DNA from 2 places in the Cohnella candida genome. Region 2 is predicted to be linked to the other one. Evidence: a T-box and tRNA genes for the amino acid it is inferred to sense, from the RefSeq annotation. Region 2 holds a T-box; the other holds one or more tRNA genes.
What was found. A T-box is a leader RNA that pairs with one kind of tRNA and senses whether it is charged. The one in region 2 lies ahead of tyrS (tyrosine--tRNA ligase), so its partner is inferred to be a tRNA-Tyr.

Region 1: it has a tRNA-Tyr gene. The T-box ahead of tyrS (tyrosine--tRNA ligase) is inferred to sense a tRNA for this amino acid. The anticodon was not compared.

Annotation. Positions count from the first base shown of each region.
Region 1 is NZ_CP033433.1:219,662-223,040, forward strand. Features, by position in the region: rRNA gene EAV92_RS00950 (23S ribosomal RNA) at 1-313, shown strand, start outside; rRNA gene rrf (5S ribosomal RNA) at 463-579, shown strand; tRNA gene EAV92_RS00960 (tRNA-Asn) at 593-668, shown strand; tRNA gene EAV92_RS00965 (tRNA-Ser) at 672-764, shown strand; tRNA gene EAV92_RS00970 (tRNA-Glu) at 794-868, shown strand; tRNA gene EAV92_RS00975 (tRNA-Met) at 965-1,041, shown strand; tRNA gene EAV92_RS00980 (tRNA-Asp) at 1,065-1,141, shown strand; tRNA gene EAV92_RS00985 (tRNA-Phe) at 1,188-1,263, shown strand; tRNA gene EAV92_RS00990 (tRNA-Thr) at 1,281-1,356, shown strand; tRNA gene EAV92_RS00995 (tRNA-Tyr) at 1,372-1,456, shown strand; tRNA gene EAV92_RS01000 (tRNA-Trp) at 1,496-1,569, shown strand; tRNA gene EAV92_RS01005 (tRNA-His) at 1,586-1,661, shown strand; tRNA gene EAV92_RS01010 (tRNA-Gln) at 1,678-1,752, shown strand; tRNA gene EAV92_RS01015 (tRNA-Gly) at 1,760-1,834, shown strand; tRNA gene EAV92_RS01020 (tRNA-Cys) at 1,845-1,918, shown strand; tRNA gene EAV92_RS01025 (tRNA-Arg) at 1,933-2,009, shown strand; tRNA gene EAV92_RS01030 (tRNA-Leu) at 2,017-2,102, shown strand; gene EAV92_RS01035 (hypothetical protein) at 2,246-2,470, shown strand; gene EAV92_RS01040 (MFS transporter) at 2,523-3,379, opposite strand, start outside.
Region 2 is NZ_CP033433.1:953,550-956,928, reverse strand. Features, by position in the region: gene tyrS (tyrosine--tRNA ligase) at 23-1,315, opposite strand; T-box leader at 1,374-1,607, opposite strand; gene EAV92_RS04375 (penicillin-binding protein 1A) at 1,740-3,379, shown strand, end outside.

The DNA of each region.
Region 1 (3,379 bases), 730 kb from region 2:
CTGGGTTCAGAACGTCGTGAGACAGTTCGGTCCCTATCTGTCGCGGGCGTAGGAAATTTGAGAGGGGCTGTCCTTAGTACGAGAGGACCGGGATGGACGCACCGCTGGTGTACCAGTTGTTCCGCCAGGAGCACCGCTGGGTAGCCAAGTGCGGGAGGGATAAGCGCTGAAAGCATCTAAGCGCGAAGCCCGCCTCAAGATGAGATTTCCCAATTCGTAAGACCCCTGGAAGAACACCAGGTTGATAGGCCCGGGGTGGAAGCGCGGCAACGCGTGCAGCTGACGGGTACTAATCGGTCGAGGGCTTATCCTACGCAGTAACACAGGTGATTGTTTCTTCAGCACTGCTTTCACGTTTCGCTATCCGGTTTTCAGGGCGCAAGCCTTGAAAGAATATCGGTAAATATTACCGGTATTCAAGCGAGCGAGATTATGGTATGATATTTCTCGCTGCTATCCCGGTCTGGTGGCAATGGCGGAGGGGTTCCACGCGTACCCATCCCGAACACGACCGTTAAGCCCTCCAGCGCCAATGGTACTTGGACCGAAGGGTCCTGGGAGAGTAGGACGTTGCCAGGCCGGGTTTACACATTCCCTGATAGCTCAGTTGGTAGAGCACACGACTGTTAATCGTGTTGTCACTGGTTCGAGTCCAGTTCGGGGAGCCATATGGAGAGATGTCCGAGTTTGGTCGAAGGAGCACGATTGGAAATCGTGTAGGCGTCACAAGCGTCTCGAGGGTTCGAATCCCTCTCTCTCCGCCAGTTATTTCTTCCGCAATCATGGTTACTGAGGCCCGTTGGTCAAGGGGTTAAGACACCTCCCTTTCACGGAGGTAACAGGGGTTCGAATCCCCTACGGGTCACCAAATTCTCCTCACTGCAATCTGAAATTGAGGGTTGCAAACAGTAAGGCAAATGCGTTATGATAGTGAACGTCGCCTCTACGGGAGATTTTACAACGACGCGGGGTGGAGCAGTCCGGTAGCTCGTCGGGCTCATAACCCGAAGGCCGCAGGTTCAAATCCTGCCCCCGCAACCAATTTTCTTTGAAGAATCGATCATGGAGCCGTGGTGTAGAGGCCTAACATGCCTGCCTGTCACGCAGGAGACCGCGGGTTCGAATCCCGTCGGCTCCGCCATTCTTCAAACTTAACCAAACGCATAGTCACAAAGAACCGAAGACATGGCTCGGTAGCTCAGATGGTAGAGCAGAGGACTGAAAATCCTCGTGTCGGCGGTTCGATTCCGTCCCGAGCCACCATTTATCACTCTAAATATGCCGGTGTAGCTCAACTGGTAGAGCAACTGACTTGTAATCAGTAGGTTGGGGGTTCAAGTCCTCTCGCCGGCACCATTGCGACTCCATCATGGAGGCTTAGCGAAGTGGCCAAACGCGGCAGACTGTAAATCTGCTCCCTCTGGGTTCGGTGGTTCAAATCCATCAGCCTCCACCAGTAAGTACCAGGGCCAGGTACCCATACTTGTATTACCTTAGGGGCATAGTTTAAAGGTAGAACAGCGGTCTCCAAAACCGTTAGTGTGGGTTCAATTCCTGCTGCCCCTGCCAATTTCATAATAGCGTGGCGGTCGTGGCGAAGGGGTTAACGCACCGGATTGTGGCTCCGGCATTCGTGGGTTCAAGTCCCATCGATCGCCCCATCTTTTAACCTCATATTGGGGCTTAGCCAAGCGGTAAGGCAACGGACTTTGACTCCGTCATTCCTAGGTTCGATCCCTAGAGCCCCAGCCATTTACACGCGGAAATAGCTCAGTGGTAGAGCATCTCGTTGCCAACGAGAAGGTCGCGGGTTCGAATCCCGTTTTCCGCTCCATTTATTTTATGGCGCCATAGCCAAGTGGTAAGGCAGAGCTCTGCAAAAGCTTTACCCCCAGTTCGAGTCTGGGTGGCGCCTCCACAATTTCATATCGCGCGCCCTTAGCTCAGCTGGATAGAGCGTCAGACTACGAATCTGAAGGCCAGGAGTTCGAATCTCTTAGGGCGCGCCACTTATATGCCGGTGTGGCGGAATGGCAGACGCGACGGACTCAAAATCCGTTTCTCGCAAGGGAGTGGGGGTTCAAGTCCCTTCACCGGCACCAACTTCAACAATGAGGCCCTGAAGAATCAAATGATTCTTCAGGGTTTTTTGTATTTCGCCAGGACTTGTCGTGTGATACAATATTCCTACAAGATCCGACAATCGATAACCGCGTTTTTGTCAAAGCGAGGCTGAAAATCGGGAATGGAAATATCCAACTGCATTATCTGCGGTAAAATGTTCCGTCATGACGGACGGGAGGCGAAGCACTGCACGGAATGCCACGCGGTGCACGAAGCGAAGCTGAGAGCCGTGAAGGACGTCATCCTGAGCAACCCGGGCCTGACGGTGCAAGAAGCGAGCGAGAAATCCGGCGCTTCTTACAAGCTGATCATGGAATGGATCAAGGAAGGACGCATCTTACGTTAATTCAAAACAAGAAAACACCCCGCTGCTGCGGGGTGTTTTCTTGTTCTGCAGGTTATCCGATTTGTTTCGCAGTCTTAGGTGGAATGGCCTCCTGAGCGCTCCTTTTCTTCGCGGAGAATCTGGCGAAAAGAACAACGCTGATGAGCGCAAGTGTGATCATAATGGCGCTAGAGAGAAGCGCGGGGATGATGTGGTCGCCGAAATCGGCGGGCGTACGGATGGCGCTGCCGGATTCGAAGATGAGTCCGCCGATCGCGATGTCGAAGACGCCGCCCAGCTCCCGGGTCGCGTTGCTGATGCCGCTAGCTTCGCCCGAATCGTTTTCCGGTACGGAGGACATGATGCCATGGGTCAACGGCGTAAAGCTCAATCCCATGCCGGCGCCGGCAAGCATCATGAACGGGGCTTGGTAACCGAAGGGGAAGTCGACGCCGAACCGGGCGATGAGAACCGCGAATCCGACCAGCGCGGCGCCTTGAAACAACAGGCCCAGCAATAAAACCGCGCGGTTGCCGAATTTGGAAACGGCGAATCCGGCAAGCGGGGCGGCGATCATCGTGCATCCCGTCCATGCCATCGTGCGGACGCCGGCTTCAAGAGCCGAATAGCCTTGGCCCTGCTGAAGGAAAAGCGTCAGCAGGAAGATCGCGCCGAAGATCCCGGCGTTCATCCAGAAACCCGTGAAAATATAGGCGGAGTATTTCACGCTTCGGAACAGGGCGAAACGGACGAAAGGAGTCTCGCGTTTGCGTTCCCATAAGTAGAAGGCGATCAACAGCAGCATGCCGCCCGCCAAGGAACCGACGACGAGTGCAGATCCCCAGCCTTCGGAATTCCCTTTTTCCAAGCCGAATACGATGCCGAACAAACCGGCTGCGAGCAGCAGGATGCCGAACGGGTCGATCGGTT
Region 2 (3,379 bases):
CGCTCGCGCCGAACGAGGGCGATCAGGCGAACGTGATGCCGGCGTAATTCTTTTTGCCCCGGCGAAGGACGGCGTACTTGCCGAACAACCGTTGATCGGCGCCGATCACGGTGTCGATGCCGGATTGTTTGACGCCGTTCACGTAGACGGCCCCGCTCTCGATGTCCTGACGCGCTTGCCTTTTGGAAGGCGCCAAGCCGCACGCGACGAGCAGATCGATCAGCGGCACGTCTCCCTCTTGCTCGATCTTCGCGCTCGCCATGTCCTTCATCGCCTCGACCAATTCGTCTTCACCGAGGTTCGACACATCCCCAGAGAACAGGGATACCGTCACTTTCTCCGCCGTTTCCACGGCTTCTTGGCCATGGACGAGCCGCGTCACTTCCCGGGCCAGCGTCTTCTGGGCGACGCGTTGTTCCGGATTCGCCTTCAGCTCTTCCTCCAGCGCCTCGATTTCCTCGCGGGACAGGAAGGTGAAGTATTTCAAGAACTTCACGACGTCCGCGTCGTCGGTGTTGATCCAGAACTGGTAGAACTGGTAAGCGGTCGTTTTGTTCCGGTCGAGCCATACGGCGCCCGACTCCGATTTGCCGAACTTTTTGCCGTCACTTTTGGTGACGAGCGGCATCGTCATGCCGTAAGCGTCGCCTTCTCCGCCCATTTTGCCGATCAGGTCCAAGCCGGCGGTAATGTTGCCCCACTGATCGCTGCCCCCGATTTGCAAGGAGCAGCCGTGATCGGCATGCAGCTTGTGGAAATCGTACGCCTGCAGGATCATGTAGCTGAATTCCGTAAAGGAGATGCCCTGCGACATTCTCGAGTCGACGGAGTCTTTGGCCAGCATGTAGTTGACCGTGAAGTTTTTGCCGACGTCCCGCAGGAACGTGATCAGGTCGAGCTCCGCAAGCCAATCGTAGTTGCTGACCAGCTTCGCCGCGTTCGGCTCGGCGTCGAAATCGAGGAACCGGGACAGCTGGCGTTTCAGGCTGTCGGTCCAAGCGGCGACGGTTTCCGGTCCGTTCAGCGAACGTTCGGTCGAGCGGCCGCTCGGGTCGCCGATGAGGCCGGTGCCTCCCCCGACGAGCGCGATCGGGACATGGCCGCCGTTCTGGAACCGGCGGAGCGTCAGGATGGGCAGCAAGCTGCCGATATGCAGGCTGTCGGCGGTCGGGTCGAAGCCGCAGTAGAGCACGACGCGCTCGGAGCTCAGTTTTTTGCTCAAGTTGTCGCGGTTCGCGACCTGGTAAACCAATCCCCGGTATTCCAAATCGTCCAGGATATCTTGCGGAGTCACGTTTTTGAGCGTAGTCGACATTCTCATCACCTCATTCGGATTTTGGAACCTTGCTTGAAAATAAAAATGCCCCTGCCGAAGCAGGGGCGAATGATCGCGGTACCACCCTTGTTGAACGCCGGCCGAAAGCGCCGTCCGTTCCACTCGTATCGGATATCGGCCGATTGCCGTCTTCTCCTTCCGCCGTCGGGCGGTTTCGGACGAAGAAGCTCCGGGACGTAATTCGCGTCCGTTCACGTACCGGCTTGCACCGACCGCCGGTTCTCTGGAACGTGGATTCCGAACGCTACTGGTTTCCCATCGTCGCTTGGTTTGCATGTGTTGATACACGTTATATCATGTTCGACTCGACGTGTCAACAACCGCGACGGGCCGACTTTTGGTGGAAGTCAACGATAACCATTATGTGCTATAATTATTTCTGATTGCTTAAGGAGGCCTCATCATGGATCAATCGAAACAACCCGCGCAAAATCCGTCCCCGCCTAGGCGTAAAGGCCAAGGTTTCATCGTCGCGGGCAAAATCGCCGGCTTTACGTTCCTGTGGCTGGTGCTGTTCGGCGTCCTTGCCGGGCTGACTGCCGCCGGCGCGGTCGCAGGCTACGTGGCTTCGCTCGTCAAAGACGATCCCATCCGCAGCCGTCAATTGATCGAGGAGAAAATCAGCGAAAACGCCCAGACCGGTTTCGTATATTTCCGCGACGGCTCGCTCGTCGGCCAGCTTCGCACCGAAGAAGACCGCCGGCCCATTACATACGACGAAATCCCCAAACCGATCCTCGACGCCGTCGTTTCGATCGAGGACAAAAACTTTTTCCAGCACGTCGGCATCGATACGAACGGCCTGCTGCGGGCGGTAAAACAGCAACTGCTGAACGAAAGCGTCCAGACCGGGGGCAGCACGATCACCCAGCAGGTGGCCCGCCGCGTGTTCCTGAGCCTGGACCAGACGCAGAGCCGCAAGGCGAAGGAAATTTTCCTGTCGCTTCGGCTGGAGCGTTTTCTGAGCAAGGAAGAAATCATTACCGCCTACCTCAACAAAATCCCGTACGGCAACGGCTCTTCCGGTTATAACCTGTATGGAATCAAGGCCGCCGCCAAAGGCATTTTCGGAGTCGACGACCTGAATAAGCTGAATATCGCCCAAGCGGCCTACCTGGCCGGCGTTCCACAGCTGCCTTCGCTGTATTCCGCCTTCTCCAGCAAAGGAGAATTCAGGGAAACGAACTTCAAGCGGGCCATGGAACGGCAGAAGCTCGTGCTTCGCCGGATGCTGGAGGAAAACAAAATCACCCAAGCCGAGTACCAGGAAGCGCTCGATTTCGATATTTACGGATCTTTGGCGAAGCCGGTCGAAAAGGCTTACAACACGTATCCTTACTTGATGCTGGAAGTCGAACGCCAAGCTTCGGAGCAGTTCGTGCTCGCGCAAAACCCGAATTTGACGCAGGCGGACCTGAAGAAAAAAGAAAACGCCTCGCTCGTCGAAGATGCGCGCCAGCAGCTGCTGCGCGGCGGCTACAAAATCACCACCACGATCGACAAGAAAATTTACGATCTGATGCACGACATCGCCGAGGATCCGAAAAACTTCTCGCCCGACAACAAGGTGAAGGGCGTCGAGCAGACCGCGGCCGTCATGCTGGACCACAAAACCGGCGCGATACTCGGGATGATCGAAGGACGCGATTTCCATCTGGAGCAGATGAACTTCGCTACCCAGATGACGCGCCAGCCAGGCTCCGCCATGAAGCCGATCGCCGCTTATTTGCCGGCGATCGATAAAGGGCTCATTTCGCCCGCTTCCGTCATCGACGACGCACCGATCATTCTGAACGACCGCGGAAGCTCCAAGCATATTCCGAAAAACGTCAACAACAAATACGCGGGCCTCGTTACCGCGCGATACGCGCTCAACCAATCGCTGAACCTGCCAGCCCTGAAGATCTTCCTGGACAAGGTGACGATCCCCGAAGCTTGGAAGTTCGCCAAGTCGATGGGCATTACGACGCTGACCGAGATCGACAACCATGCGCAAACCGGGGTTATCGGCGGTCTCAGCTACGGCGTCTCCGTCGAGGAGCT